DNA from 2 places in the Pectobacterium odoriferum genome. Region 2 is predicted to be linked to the other one. Evidence: predicted binding sites of a transcription regulator. Region 2 holds the regulator's gene; the other holds the start of a gene.
The links. The regulator PurR, encoded in region 2, represses purine synthesis genes. The targets are predictions, from matches to a motif close to CANGCAAACGTTTGCNTG.
Positions count from the first base shown of each region.

Region 1 (7,937 bases), 2.0 Mb from region 2:
CTGGCGATGTGTGCTAATGAGTTCTCCATCGATAAATTCGCCCTCAGACGTGATGGCCTGCCAGTGATATAAGCGCTGTAGCCTCATTGCGTATCCTGATTTATTGCGTGCTCATCGCCCACTACACGGTAGACTTCAGCAAGTGAGGTCAGGCCGTCGTTGACCAACTCAAGTCCTGCGGCCAGCAAGGTTGGAAAACCTGAGTTGTGAGACAGTGCAGATAACTCCCCTGTGCTGGCGTTGCCCGCTAGCGCTGCCTGAAAATCTGGCGTGATAGGCAATAACTCATAGAGCGCGGCGCGGCCATAGTAGCCAGAAAAACAGTGGCTACAGCCGCAGGCTTGCCAATGTTGCAGTGGCCCTTGCCATACGTCGTGTGGCAGTGAAAGTAGTGGTTCTCCTGGGGTTTTACAGTGCGGGCATAGCCGGCGTACAAGGCGTTGGGCAATGATGAGTTTTAGCGCCGCAGCTAACAGGTAACCGGGGATGCCGAGATGGCTGAGTCGAGTTAACGTGTCTACGGCGGAATTGGTGTGCAGCGTGGACATGACCAGATGGCCGGTTTGTGCGGCTTTTACCGCAATTTCTGCGGTTTCAGCATCGCGGATTTCACCGATCATAATGACGTCTGGATCCTGTCGCAGCAGCGCACGTAAAACTCGGCCAAAGCCCAGTTCAGCTTTAGGGTTGATTGCCGTTTGGTTGATTCCCTCCAAGGGAATTTCAACTGGATCTTCTACGCTACAGATATTGCGACTGCACTCGTTTAGCCAGCGTATCGCGCTGTAAAGCGTAACGGTTTTTCCACTGCCCGTTGGACCTGTGACTAACAGCATTCCCTGTGAGGCGCTCAGCACGCTAATCACCTGCTGTAATGCCTTTGCGGTGAGCCCAAGTTTATCCAGTGCCAGCTCCTGCTGATGCGTTTGCAAGATACGCAGTACGACTTTTTCTCCCTGTTGCACGGGGAGGGTTGCAATGCGTAACGAATAGGCTTGTTGATCCAGCGTCAGGCTGAATTGGCCGTCCTGCGGCAACCGCCGTTCAGCGATGTTCAGCTTGCCCATGATTTTCAGCCGCGCGGTAATACGGTTTGTCAGTTCGGGCGGCGGTGCGGATATGGCCTGTAGCACGCCGTCGATGCGTAGACGTACGCGATAGCTGTCCAGTAATGGCTCAAAGTGGATATCAGAGGCGCGCCGCTGAATGGCGAGACGCAGCGTTTGATGGATAAATTGTGCAACGGGGGAGTCATCGTCATGCTCTTGTTGCCCGGTGCTGTTGTGATAAGTGCTGTTATAAGTGTTGGCATGGTAGGTTTCTGTGGGCTCGGCAACAGCGTTCACTGGGTTAAGCTGTTGTTCCATTCTGGCCTGTGGCCATTGTTCCACCATAATTCGGCGATTGCTGGCGAAACGCAGCGCGGCAATCATTTCCGCAGAAGGGGAAGCCGTGACGGCGACCGACAGCGTTTGTTCATCGAGACTGAGCAACAGGGCCTGATAACGTCGGCACAGCGTCTGTAACTCGCTGAGCGTATGCTCAGAGGAGAAGGAGGAATCTGTCATGATTAGCCTGCCGTATTATCGAAACGGAAAACGTCCTGACAGGCGGATTGCAGGCTCTCTGCGTTGTCATCCGTGGCACAGTTTTTCGTCCAGCGTGAAGTGCCGATTTCGGTATCCCACGCTGGTGTCAGAATAACGCGCAGCCCTTGCAGAGTGGATTGTCCGGTCAGTGTAATCACCCCTTGAGCGACGCTAACGGCGCTGACATAGCGTGAAGATTTGCTGCCCGGTATTCCCTGATTACCTGCATTGCAGGTCGTGAAAGCGGCATTTTCCAGACCACAGAGATCGACTGGCGTTTTATAAGACACCATCGTTTGTAGCATGTCCGTCAGCGCTGCTTTTTGCAGATAGCCTTGATAAGCCGGTACGCCAATAGCGCTGAGGATGGCGACGATCGCAATGACGATCATCAGCTCAATCAGCGTAAATCCTTGTTGTTTTGTCATGTTGATTTCCCTGTTGTTGCATATAAATTTTGTGGCGCATAAATGTTGCGTTACAGAAATCCATACGGATGGCTGGCAGCATAGAAAAGCGCGTGAAGGCTGACGAGCAGGGAAATGTGAAACAGGAAAGCGCCACGACATGTTTTTATATATTTGCAAAGGATTGAAAATTTTTTGCGAGCAGAGACGCAATTTTCACGCTGTCGGGGCAGGTCGTTCGTGTGGGATTGTCAGTCTATGGCGTTACGATGGTGTGCAAGAGGATGAGAGGCAGAGAGGTGAGCGAGGTGCGAAATCGCACCTCGCCGGGAGAAATAGAGGAACGGTTAGACGAAGCGCATGGATAAATCCAGTGCCTGTACGTGCTTGGTTAACGCCCCTACTGAGATATAGTCCACGCCAGTTTCCGCATAGCCACGCAGCGTGTCGAGGGTGACATTGCCGGATATTTCCAGCAGCGCATGGCCTTGTGCTATAGCAACGGCTTCTCGGATGTTAGCGAGACTGAAATTATCCAGCATGATGATATCTGCGCCCGCTTCCAGCGCCTGCTGTAACTCATCCAGCGATTCGACTTCAACTTCTACCGGAACATCGCTGCGTAAAGACTGCGCTTTTTCTACCGCATTTTTGATTGAGCCAGCGGCGATGATGTGGTTCTCCTTAATCAGGAAGGCGTCGGATAAACCGAGTCGGTGGTTGTCTCCGCCACCGCATGATACGGCGTATTTCAGCGCGGTTCTTAGCCCCGGCAGCGTTTTGCGCGTATCCAGCAGCCGAGTGCGTGTTCCCTGCAATACAGCAACATAGTGGCTGACTTCGGTTGCGACGCCTGACAGCGTTTGCAGAAAATTCAGCGCCGTGCGTTCGCCTGTCAGGAGCTGTTTGGCTGGGCCTGTGATGTCACACAGCGTTTGGTTAGGAGTGATAGCGTCGCCATCGGCAACGTGCCAGACGATCGTTGTCGTGTTGCCTAATTGAGAAAAGACTTCCTCAAGCCAGCGCGTGCCGCAGAATATACCCGCTTCACGCGTGATAATGCGTGCGCTGACGGTCTCATTGTCGGGTAACAGAAGGGCGGTAATATCTTGATTAGCATCGACGATGCCACCTAAATCTTCACGCAAGGCCAGTTGCACGCTGGCGGGGATATCTTGTGCAATACGAGCGAGCAAGGCTTGTTGGCGTTGTTCCTGACTGTAGCGACGCGTTGACATGACAAAACTCCGAAGGGGGATTCGGAGGTCTATGCTACCTTGTTTATATCAGGACATCCAGAATGAATAATTATTACAATTCAATCTGTTACTGTTATTAGCTTTCCGGCGAGCGATCTGCGATCGCCGGAAAGGGATGCAATTTTAGAAGTTGTAACCAACGACCAGGTAGTAGCCCCAACCGGTAGATTTCACTTCAAACGGACCTTTGCCGAAATTGAGTTCTGCGCCATCAGCCCATTGGCCGCCGTTGTGGAAATAACGTGCGACGAAAGAGTAGTGCCAATGGTCGTAGCCCAGCGCCAGAATATGGCTGGAGGCAATGGAGTTGTTGGTGCGGCTTGCATTCGATTTATCACGCAGTTCTGAGCCAAAATCGAAATTGGTGAAGCTGATATACGAGACGTTTCCGCCCAGCATTGAGCCCAGTGGGTAAGAGTATTTCACTTTTACACGGTAGCCATCCCACTCGTTTTCGTTCGCTGCGCCGTAGTTCTGCCATTGATATTTGGCATAGCCGTTCAGTGAGAGAGACAAATCGGTACCGGTATCAATATCTGTACCTAAGCCCATGTACCACGTGCTTTGGCGTGAACCGCTGTTGCGACCCTGATCGTAAATAATGTTATTGGCGATGTACCATTCTTTAAACGGACCAAAGCTGAGATCAGCGCCCGTCAGCTTATCAATAGAGAAGCGTGGTTCGATCTCGACAAACAGCGGAGAGCCTTTGTCCCAAATGCCACGGCTATCGGGATCGCCACCAAAAAATTTAGGCGCATCGGCGTAGCCGTAGAAATCGAACCAGTCTTTACGTGCAAACGCTTCGTATTCCAGGTAGGTCGTGCTGTTCAGTTGCGGTCCGAAACGGGTGTGGGCGCTGCCGACGACGTTAATGCTCTGATGCCACCAGTCGGACAGGTATTCGGCTTTATTGCTGTCGGCAAGAACAGGCATTGAGCATGACAGTGCGAGCAGGGCGCCTGCAGCGAAAGTTTTTTTCATGTTAAGTACCATAGTGTTAGACGTCATGTACGTCGTACGTAAGACCGCAAAATAAGTTTTGGTAATATCTAAAAAAATCAGAAGATAATTTTGTCATGTATTTTAAGTAAAAATAGACGCAATGCACGAAAACGATTGCCTATTATTACGTTATTACATTTGTAATGTGATTTTAATCACATAATGGTGTTGGGGATTTCACCTTACTAAAAAAGATATCGGGATTGCTTTCAGGCAGAAAAATCGGCGGGGATATCACAAAATAAACGGTAAAACCTATTGATACCCAGTTGAATAGATAGCATGGCGTGAAACATGGTATCTTGGATACAAGGACTTTTAGCTACGTGGCTTTACGCCTGAAATTGATTTTTCGCCTGATTCAGCCGACAAACGATACGATGCGAGGTTATCGCCGATGCTTTTGGAAAATGGCTGGTTATCCGACATTACACACACGCTTTCACCACATTATGATGGTCGCCCGAATAATGAGGTGCCTTCCCTACTGGTGATCCACAATATTAGTCTGCCGCCCGGTGAGTTTGGCGGCCCGTATATTGATCAACTGTTTACGGCCACTTTGGATCCCTCGGCGCATCCCTATTTCGCCGATATTTCCCATTTACGCGTCGCCGCACACTGCCTGATTCGTCGTGATGGGCAAATCATACAGTATGTGCCTTTCGAGCAGCGCGCCTGGCATGCTGGCGTTTCGGTGTTTGAAGGCCGGGAACGCTGCAATGATTTCTCTATCGGCATTGAACTGGAAGGGACGGATACGCTGCCTTTTACCGCGGAGCAGTATCACTCTCTGGTTGCGATTACACACCTGTTAATGCGGGCCTATCCCATTACGCCGTCGCGCATTACCGGACACTGCGACATCGCTCCGGGCCGCAAAACCGACCCCGGCCCGGCATTTGACTGGGACGGCTACCATCGTCTGCTACAAGAAAACTGGACAGAGAACAAAGGGAGCCTGGATTAATGACGCTGTTTACACTGTTGCTTACACTGGCATGGGAGCGCTTGTTCAAACAGGGCGAGCACTGGCAGATCGATCATCGGCTTGAGGTCGTGTTCCGGCACGTGCCGTCTCCGTCTTTATTTCAAACGCTGTTCCTGACGCTGTGCAGCATGGGTATCGTGGGGTGCCTGCTGTGGCTCACGAGCGGTATTCTGTTCGGCCTGATTTCTCTTTTGCTGTGGATTGTCATCAGCCTGATGTGCATTGGTGCGGGTGAAATTCGTCAGCACTATCGGCGCTATTTGCAGGCCGCACAGCGCGGTGAGGCGGATGCCAGCCGGGAAATGGCGGCGGAGCTGGCGCTGATTCACGGTCTGCCCGTTGGCACGGGCGAAAGCGAGCAATTGAAAGAGTTGCAAAACGCGCTGCTGTGGATAAATTTCCGGTTTTATTTAGCGCCGTTGTTCTGGTTTATCGTTGCTGGACCCTACGGGCCGATTGCGTTGATGGGGTACGCGTTTTTACGCGCCAGACAGACCTGGCTTGCCCGCCACCACACCCCGCTGGAGCGCGCGCAGTCTGGCGTCGATAGTTTGTTGCATTGGCTTGACTGGATTCCTGCCCGCTTGGTCGGTGCTGCTTATGCACTGCTGGGGCACGGCGAGAAAGCGCTGCCTGCCTGGTTCGCCTCGCTGGGAGATTCTCGCAGTTCACAGTATTGGGTGTTAACTCAACTGGCTCAATTTTCTCTGGCGCGTGAATCCCACGTTGAGCCTGTAGAGACACCGAAAGCCGCCGTGACGCTAGCGAAAAAAGTGACGTTAGCACTGGTGGTGGTGGTGGCACTCCTGACGATATACGGTGCGCTGGTTTGATTTCCAACCGTTTGCCAGATATGAAAATGGCCGACAGAGTCGGCCATGGAAAAGCAGGATGGGTGAACGCTGGAGCTGTTTAGTTCGCCTGATTTTTCTTTTTGATAAAGTAGCCCACGCCCAGAATAACCAGCCAGACCGGAATCAGCATGACGGAAATCTGAATCCCCGGCGTCAGGAACATGATGACCAGTATACCCGCAAGGAACAGCAGACAGAGGTAGTTACCCAGCGGATAAAGCAGCGCTTTAAACTTGGTCACCGTACCTTCTTTGTCCTTTTGCGCACGGAACTTCAGGTGCGCCAGACTGATCATCGCCCAGTTAATCACAAGAGCAGACACGACCAGCGCCATCAATAGTTCGAACGCTTTGCCGGGGATAAGGTAGTTGATCAGCACGCACAGCGCCGTTGCCAGCGCGGAGATACCGATAGCAACAACCGGAACGCCACGGGCATCGACGGTTTTCAGTACTTTCGGCCCGTTACCCTGTTTCGCCAGACCGAACAGCATGCGGCTGTTGCAATATACGCAGCTGTTATAAACGGACAGCGCAGCGGTCAATACCACGATGTTCAGCACCGTTGCTACGACGTTACTGTTCAGTTCATGGAAGATCATGACGAACGGGCTACCGCCTTCCACAACCTTGCCCCACGGGTACAGTGACAGCAGGATAGCGAGTGAACCGATGTAGAAAATCAGGATGCGGTAGATAACCTGATTGGTCGCGCGTGGAATGCTTTTCTCTGGGTCATCCGCTTCTGCTGCGGTAATCCCCACCAGTTCCAGCCCGCCAAATGAGAACATGATCACGGCCATCGCCATCACCAGACCGAGCACGCCGTTCGGGAAGAACCCGCCCTGCGCCCACAGGTTGGTTACGGTTGCTTCCGGCCCGCCCGTACCGCTGAGTAGCAGCCAGCCACCGAAGACGATCATGCCAATAATCGCGACGACTTTGATGATGGCAAACCAGAATTCCATTTCACCGTAGACTTTGACGTTCGCCAGATTGATGGCGTTAATCAGCAGGAAGAAGACGGCGGCGGATACCCAGGTTGGAATGTCTGGCCACCAGTACTGGACGTAAATCCCCACGGCGCTGAGCTCGGCCATGGCGACCAGCACATACAGCACCCAATAGTTCCATCCCGATGCAAAGCCCGCGAAATCACCCCAGTATTTATAAGCAAAGTGGCTGAACGATCCGGCTACCGGCTCTTCAACCACCATCTCGCCCAGTTGGCGCATAATGAGAAACGCGATCAGGCCGCCAATTGCATAGCCTAACAGGACCGATGGCCCGGCCATTTTGATTGTCTGTGCAATACCAAGAAAGAGGCCAGTACCTACTGCGCCACCCAAGGCAATCAACTGAATATGACGGTTTTTCAAACCACGCTTTAGCGTGCCGTCCGTTTGTTGATTATCCATCAAATTTAACCCTCTGCCAGTGCAAGTAAAAAACACGGTGTGAACGAACACGCGTATTAGTGACTATACGTTTGTGTAATTTTATTTTTACGGGGTGGTGTTTCTTAAAATAAGAAAACCGCTACCGTTTGGCAGAGAATAGTGGTAAGTACGCAAGATTGCACTGATTTCTTATAGTCTGATAATTAAAAACTATCGCCACCTCAAAAATTTTACCTTTCCCTGATTAAGAACCCGATGACGAGAAAATCGAGAGATGATTTTTTAGGGGGGAAGGGGCTTTCTACCCCTTTAGATTTACTCCCTTTTATTATCTCTTTATCCCTGCTGTAAAATGGTGTTTACCCCGATAGGGATCTGCGGGTAATTACACTTTCCTTCTGAGAATAAAAAACCTTATTTTTTGCATTTAAAT
Region 1 covers NZ_CP034938.1:4,140,335-4,148,271, reverse strand. Annotated here, with positions in the region: gene hofC (protein transport protein HofC) at 1-87, opposite strand, end outside; gene gspE (type II secretion system protein GspE) at 84-1,568, opposite strand; gene ppdD (prepilin peptidase-dependent pilin) at 1,571-2,017, opposite strand; gene nadC (carboxylating nicotinate-nucleotide diphosphorylase) at 2,344-3,234, opposite strand; gene EO763_RS18675 (nucleoside-specific channel-forming protein Tsx) at 3,379-4,239, opposite strand; gene ampD (1,6-anhydro-N-acetylmuramyl-L-alanine amidase AmpD) at 4,658-5,230, shown strand; gene ampE (beta-lactamase regulator AmpE) at 5,230-6,084, shown strand; gene EO763_RS18660 (amino acid permease) at 6,164-7,522, opposite strand.
Region 1: the regulator PurR is predicted to act here: its motif matches at 4,364-4,381, upstream of EO763_RS18675 (nucleoside-specific channel-forming protein Tsx).

Region 2 (7,937 bases):
TAGGATGGCTAACGTCCAAAGCGCTAGCCATGAGCCGCCGTCAGAGGTGCTACGACAGCGACATTGACTCAGTGATATTGTACCGATGCCACTAGCCACAAAAAAACGCCATTTTTTGTAGGGTTATTTTTTCCTGAAGTCATTCATCATTGATGAAATCAACGCCAGAAAACGCAGATAAATCAATCGAAAAAATAACTATTAACGTTTTTTCACTATTCTGTATGAATAAAGCGACCGTGCCCACTTTTTTATGACGCCGTTTTCAGGAATACTGTGGGGATTGAGCGAGTTAAGGATTATGTTCGGTCACTTTTATTATGCGCTTATTTATTACTCTTTTTATATTATTTTTCAGCAACCTATCCCTGAACGTGGCTCAGGCTGCGCCGCCTACTCCGCATTCTGCGCCGAAAAAAAGCGCCGTGGCAGAAACGAATAAAAAAAACCGTCAAACCAAGGGTAATGCTAAATCACCGACACCGATAAAAAGCAAAAAACCAGAGCCTACCCCAGTCAGTAATAAAACCAAATCACGTACCGCGAGCAAAGCGACAGAAAAAAAACCGTCACGGACGCAAAGCAGCACGCCTGCGCTAGTGAAAAAAAATCTTAAAAAGCTTAAGCCTGAAGAAGAGAAACACACAACGGCACAGGCCAGAGTCAAAACCGGTTTGAAGAAAACGGCACTCAAAGGCAAAGCGGAGAAAAATCCGTCGCCAACAGAAAAGGGAATGGCGCTAAGCGCAGCGCATAAAAAACGCTATCAGCATGCCAAAACGACTGCAATGAATAAGTTGATGAGCCAGATAGGCAAGCCTTATCACTGGGGCGGTTCCTCTCCCTTTACCGGGTTCGACTGTAGCGGACTGGTTTATTACGCCTACAAAGATGTCGTTAAGATCCAAATTCCACGCACCGCAAACGAAATGTACCACCTACGTGACGCCGCTCCGATTAAAAAGAGCGAGCTGGAAAGTGGCGATCTGGTCTTTTTCCGCATCAATAACCGTGGCGCAGCCGATCACGTCGGGGTTTATCTGGGGGAAGGGAAATTTATCCAGTCACCGCGTACAGGCTCAGATATTCGCATCAGCAAGCTGAGTGAAGATTATTGGCAGGAGCACTACGTTGGCGCGCGCCGCGTGGTCACACCGCAGACGATTCGTTAAGAGTGATATAGGTTACATACGTCGAACAGAAGCAATTCAGACACGTTTTATGTAACATCAACGTGTCTGAATACCTAACCCGCACAAAATCATCGATCGGTTAGTTCAGCACCGCAGTAAAACTAAACACGATGATCACAGCCAACGAACCAATGGTTGTCAGCAAAGACATCTTCAGATCTGTATCCATAAACCACTCCTTATTAGCGAACAAATTTTCTCTGAAAACTTCATCTGAAAAAACACGCCCCTTCACAGCCGAATCCACTTAGGCAGTTAAAGCTACAAATAATAGGGTTATTACGATTCTTTCATAATTCTAGCGAAAAATCTCGGACGAATGCATCACTAATAGTATAAATTAGCCCTTTCACTTTCATGATAAATCGGACACAATCCGCTGTTTATGAAAGCGCTGCGTATCAGTCGAAAAACGTCAACCCAGATCCCTTCGGTATAACATTCGGCATTCTCCTTCTGAAATCCTGTTTTTTAGCTTAGAAGAAGAACATTAAACGTAGGCAAACGATTAACAATATACTTACGTCTGTAACAGGTAAGTTCAGGAGTCATTTTTAGATGGCAACGATTAAAGATGTGGCAAAACGTGCTGGCGTTTCCACCACAACCGTATCGCACGTGATCAATAAAACACGTTTCGTCGCCGAAGAGACTAAGGCAGCCGTCAGAGCGGCAATCAAAGAATTGCACTATTCACCCAGCGCCGTCGCCCGCAGCCTCAAAGTTAATCACACTAAATCTATCGGCTTACTCGCCACATCCAGCGAAGCCCCCTATTTCGCCGAGATCATTGAAGCCGTCGAAAACAGCTGCTATGCCAAAGGTTACACGTTGGTGCTGTGTAATTCGCATAACGACATCGGTAAACAGCGCGCCTATCTTTCTATGCTGGCGCAAAAACGCGTCGACGGCCTATTGGTGATGTGCGCCGAATACCCGCCTGAGCTGTTGTCGATGTTGGAAGATTATCGCAGCATTCCGATGGTCGTTATGGACTGGGGACAGATGCACAGCGATTTTACCGATACGATTATCGATAACGCCTTTGAAGGCGGTTATATGGCAGGCCGCTACCTGATTGAACGCGGCCATCGCGATATCGGCGCCATCCCCGGCACTCAAGAACGTAACACTGGCAGCGGACGCTACCTCGGCTTTTTGAAAGCGCTGAAGGAAGCTGATATCACAGTGCGTGACGAATGGGTGGTTCGGGGCGATTTTGAACCGGAATCCGGCTACAAAGCCATGCATCAGATTCTCGCACAGAAACAGCGACCTACAGCCGTATTCTGCGGTGGCGATATCATGGCGATGGGTGCCATCTGTGCGGCTGACGAGCTGGGTCTGCGCGTACCGCAGGACATTTCGGTGATCGGTTATGACAATGTGCGCCACGCACGCTTCTTTACGCCTGCGCTGACCACCATCCACCAGCCAAAGGAGCGTCTGGGCCAGTCCGCGTTCTCTATGCTCCTGGATCGCATTACCAGTAAACGAGAAGATGCGCACGTCATTGAAGTACACCCGACGCTGATTGAACGCCGCTCGGTGGCAGACGGCCCCTACCTCGACTATCGCCGCTAATTAGCGGCAATACTGCGCAGCGCAGGCAAGTGAGCACTACATGATGATGGAAAACTGGCATAATTTCGGCGCTGATGACGATCATACATTAATGGCCTAGCAGGCTCGCTTCCAGCAGAACTCGCCACCGCTTTCCACACGCTATACGGCCCGCTTCCACCGGATGTTCAGCTACTATCTTAACGCCTGTGCAGGGGCATTCAGAGCACGAACACTTCAGCTCTGGCAGGTCGTGTACAGCACGGATGGGATCGAAGGCGGGTTACGTGTTTCACGCTGATAGAAAAAAGAAAACCGGACGATGCGGCTCGTCCGGTTTACAAGAATAGGCAGTGCAGGATATCAGTCTTCGTTGGCGAGATCGCTCAACTGCTTGCTGGCTAACACGCGTTCGACGGTATCCACCACGGCCTGCGTTTGCGGGTCGATTTCAATATTGATACGATTTCCCAGACGTTTCTGTCCCAGCGTGGTGCGGTTCAGTGTTTCTGGAATTAAATGCACGCAGAAACGTCCGCGAGTGACTTCTCCCACCGTCAGGCTGATGCCATCAATCCCAACAAAGCCTTTATGCAGCACGTATTTCATCAGCGCTTCATCAGCCAGACGGAACCAAATCTGATGGTTATTCTCTGAAACCTGAATTTTGACCACTTCCGCCGTACACATGATGTGCCCCGACATAACGTGCCCACCGATCTCATCACCGAATTTCGCGGCTCGCTCAATATTGACGACATCGCCTTCATGAATATCGCCCAGATTCGTTAACCGCAGCGTTTCCTTCATGAGATCAAAACTGACACGATCGCCGTCAATGGCGGTTACCGTCAGGCAGCAGCCATTGTGTGCCACCGATGCGCCAGGCACGAGCCCTGGCAGCAGCTCGGGTGGGAGTTGGACAATGTGCGTGCGAAAGTTGGATTTTTCTTCAATCGACACCACCGGCGCGGTGCCCTGAACAATACCGGTAAACATGCGGTTTGCCTCTTAAAAACAAAGAAATGACGCTGTGCAGTGTGCCCGATATTTCACGGAAAACCAAACCGGAATGCCGTATGCCACATTGCTATCGAAACCGTAGCGTAACAAAAAGAATATATTCTCTTCCATGCTGGTTTACTTTCGTTAAGTCGTTACAATAACGCTCTCTTTATCCCGATCTGTTTTTCACATCTGAGTCATTTATCCTGCTATTACGTTAGCCATTCAAGGAAGGTATCCGTGCAACAGTATCTGACAGAAGCGCGTAAATTATCGGCGCTTGCTGTTCCTGTCATTATTGCGCAAGTGTCCCAAACGTCGATGGGTGTGGTTGACACCATCATGGCCGGTGCTTATAGCGCCACCGATATGGCCGCCGTCGCGGTGGGAACCTCAATCTGGCTCCCCGCCATTCTTTTTGGTCATGGACTGCTACTGGCGTTAACACCCGTTGTCGCACAGCTCAACGGTTCCGGCCGTCGCGATCGTATTTCTCATCAGGTGCGACAGTCCTTTTTCCTCGCAGCCATCATTTCGGTGCTGACAATGCTGGTGCTGTATCAGGGGGAATACGCGATTAACCTGATGAGCGACGGTTCGCCTGAATTGGCTGCGAAAGCCATCGGCTATCTGCACGCGTTGCTGTGGGGCGTACCCGGCTATCTGTTCTATCAAGTTTTGCGCTGCCAGTGTGAAGGGCTGTCCAAAACCTACCCCGGCATGATGATTGGGTTCATCGGACTGTTAATCAATATCCCGATTAACTACATATTCATCCACGGTAAATTTGGTATGCCCGAACTGGGCGGCGTAGGTTGCGGCGTCGCCACCGCATCGGTTTACTGGATCATGATGCTACTGATGATGCTCTATACCCGACGTGCCTCCTGGCTACGCGATATCCGTCTTCATCGCTCGGCATTCCGGCCAGATTTTACCGTGCTGAAGCGCCTGTTTGGCCTCGGTTTACCCATCGCGCTGGCGCTGCTTTTTGAAGTCACACTGTTTGCCGTGGTTGCCCTACTGGTGTTACCGCTGGGTGTTGTCGATGTCGCAGGTCACCAAATTGCCCTGAATTTCAGTTCGTTGATGTTCGTTCTTCCGCTCTCAGTGGGCGTCGCTACCACCATTCGCGTCGGACATCGGTTAGGGGAAGGTTCGGTTGAGAACGCCCGCATTGCCGCGCATACAGGAATCATGGCCGGCGTAGCGTTAGCCTGCTGCACGGCAGTCTTCACCACGCTGCTGCGTGAACCCATTGCCCTGCTCTACAATCAGGATCCGCTCGTGGTGGCGATGGCCTCTCAGCTCATGCTGTTGGCTGCCGTTTATCAAATCTCCGATGCCGTTCAGGTCATCGGCACCGGCGTATTGCGTGGCTATAAAGATACCCGTTCAATTTTCTATATTACCTTTGTCGCGTATTGGGTATTGGGGTTACCGAGCGGCTATCTGCTGGCATTGACCGATGTCATCGTGCCTCGCATGGGGCCTGCGGGCTTCTGGTGTGGTTTCATCATTGGCCTGACAGCGGCAGCGGTGATGATGGTGACGCGGATTCGTTTTCTTCAGCGCCAACCCGCCGCACGGATTTTAGCGCGCGCCGCCCGCTAGATAACATTTCATCCAGTTTTATACCCTAAATAATTCGAGTTGCGTGACAGAACGTTAGCGTTTTGAACAGCGCTAGCGCTGGCCCGAAGGGGGAGCTTCATTGATGAAGCTCATTAATCCCCAAGAGCTTACTCAAGTAAGTGACTGGGGTGGGTAAGAGCAGCCAACGCACAAGCAGCTTGAAGAATTACGGGTATCGTCGAAAAAAACGACGAAATGGATACAACCCCAGCAATCGCACTGGCAAGAGCACAAAATTGCATTTTTCCTCTTGCCAGCTTTCCCCTTGCTCGCTACTATTCGCCTCGCTGTCAGACAGGCAGCACGGTATCTCAATGCGTTCATAGCTCAGTTGGTTAGAGCACCACCTTGACATGGTGGGGGTCGTTGGTTCGAGTCCAATTGAACGCACCATTCTTTGTTTTTCCTTCGAATTAATTCTTTTTATTTCACCTCTTTTATACCTCATTTGTCCGTTCATACTGGCGGTTACAGGCACCGTATATTACCCCATTGACACAGCGGTGAGAGTAAAAGGCCAGAGGAAGTTGACTCCCCCATCGGGTTTTTAGGGTTATTCATTGGCGAACCACGTTATTCGCGAATTAAACTTGCGGGTGAATCAAACAATACTCATCCCAGTATCAAACCCTTCTCTGGCAGCAACCAATGCGTTACTGGTTTTCACCGCACCGCCAATTACCACCGTGTGATGAGCGCCCCCCCTTAATTCCTCGATCAATGCTGTCGCTGGCGTATACCCCAATGCAATGACCACCGTATCAGCTTGCAGCGCATACTGACCACGTTCATTTTCCACCCTAACTTCAGTTTCAGTAATTTCCATTACACGCGTGTTCAGACAAGATGCCACGTCATAGTCGTTGAGTAATGCCTGAAGATGGACTTTACTCACGCCATCCAGCTCGATCAGCAGCTTATCGCGCAGTTCCACGAGGGTGACCTCTTTCTGCTGCATGGCAAGATGCGCGGCAGTTTCACCGCCGACCTCACCACCACCAGCGACGACAACACGTTGCCCAACCGTTACATTTCCCAACAGGACATCCTCAGCCAACACCACATGAGGCCGGTGAATTCCCTTAATCGGCGGCAGCGAAGGGTTACCTCCGGTAGCAACAATCACCACATCAGGTTCACCTTGCTCCACCAGCGTTTTAGTCAGCGTGGTATTGCAGAGGACTTGCACATCGTGTTTCGCCAGCTCTCGGACAAGCCAGCCGGTATACGTTGCCAACTCTCCCTTGCCCGGCGGAAAAGCCGCAGAACGGAACTGCCCGCCCAATGAGGCATTTTTCTCGAATAGCGTAACGTGATGCCCACGTAGCGCAGCGCTACGTGCCGCTTCCATCCCCGCTGGGCCGCCTCCCGCGATATACACGCGTTTAGGTTCATCCACCTTGCTGTAATCCAACTCACCTTCTCGCCCGAGGGAAGGATTAACCAAACAGGTAAACGGCGCGCCGTGATACAGGCTTCCCGTGCACCCCTGCATACAGCCGATGCAATAGCGGATGGACGCTAAATCGCCCGCTTTAGCCTTATTCGGCAAATGCGGATCTGCCAGCGACCCACGGCCCATAGCAATAAAATCCGCTTTTCCCATCGCCAGAATAGTATCCGCCATGCGCGGATCGTTGATTCGGTTCACCGTGATAACCGGAATCTGCACCAACTGCTTAATCTCTTCTGCCAGCGATACCGTCCAGGCATGGCCGACATACATGGGTGATACTGTACCGTACTTGTTGCGATCGCCGTAAGCACCTACGGACACATTCAGTGCATCAACACCCCACTTTTCAAGCAGTTGCGCCAACACACGCGCCTCGGAGATATCCCTCCCACCGACCACGCCTTCATCGGCAGAAAAACGCACGGTGATAGGAAAGTCCGCACCGACCTGCTGTCGAACTGCCTGATAGACCTCCTGCAAGAAACGAACGCGATTATCAAAATGACCGCCATATTGATCGATACGCTTGTTAGCATACGGCGAAAGAAATTCCGCAATCAGATAGCCATGCCCGGCATGAATTTCCACACCGTCGAAACCAGCCAGCTTAACCCTGCGCGCGCAGTTACCGAAATCCTGCACGAGCTGCTGAATCTCGCTAATCGTCAATGCTCTGGGTATTTCCTGCAACCATGGACAGGGAATGGCAGAGGGCGCAACAGGCTGCATGCCACCATTGACACGTGAAGAACTTTGTCTGCCAGCATGGTAGATCTGCGCGAAGATTTTACTTTCGTATTGATGGATGGTGTCGGTCAGTTTTTTATGGCTGGAGATTTGCTCGTCATTCCAAAGCCCGGCAATAAACTGGTATCCCATAGCATGTTCATTGATGGCATAGTCTTCCGTGAAAATCAGCCCCCACCCGCCTTTCGCTTTCTCTTCATGGTAAGCGATATATTTATCACTGGCCGTTCCATCACGATGACAATAATTTGCCACCATAGCGGGGACGACAAGCCGGTTAGGAATAACACACTGATTTATTTTATAAGGGTGAAACAGTTTCTTAAACATGGTTTACC
Region 2 covers NZ_CP034938.1:2,138,337-2,146,273, reverse strand. Annotated here, with positions in the region: gene EO763_RS09580 (C40 family peptidase) at 321-1,172, shown strand; gene cydH (cytochrome bd-I oxidase subunit CydH) at 1,273-1,362, opposite strand; gene purR (HTH-type transcriptional repressor PurR) at 1,752-2,777, shown strand; partial or broken gene EO763_RS09565 (class I SAM-dependent methyltransferase) at 2,797-3,057, shown strand; gene EO763_RS09560 (riboflavin synthase) at 3,120-3,755, opposite strand; gene EO763_RS09555 (MATE family efflux transporter) at 4,002-5,375, shown strand; tRNA gene EO763_RS09550 (tRNA-Val) at 5,713-5,789, shown strand; gene EO763_RS09545 (oxidoreductase) at 5,998-7,929, opposite strand.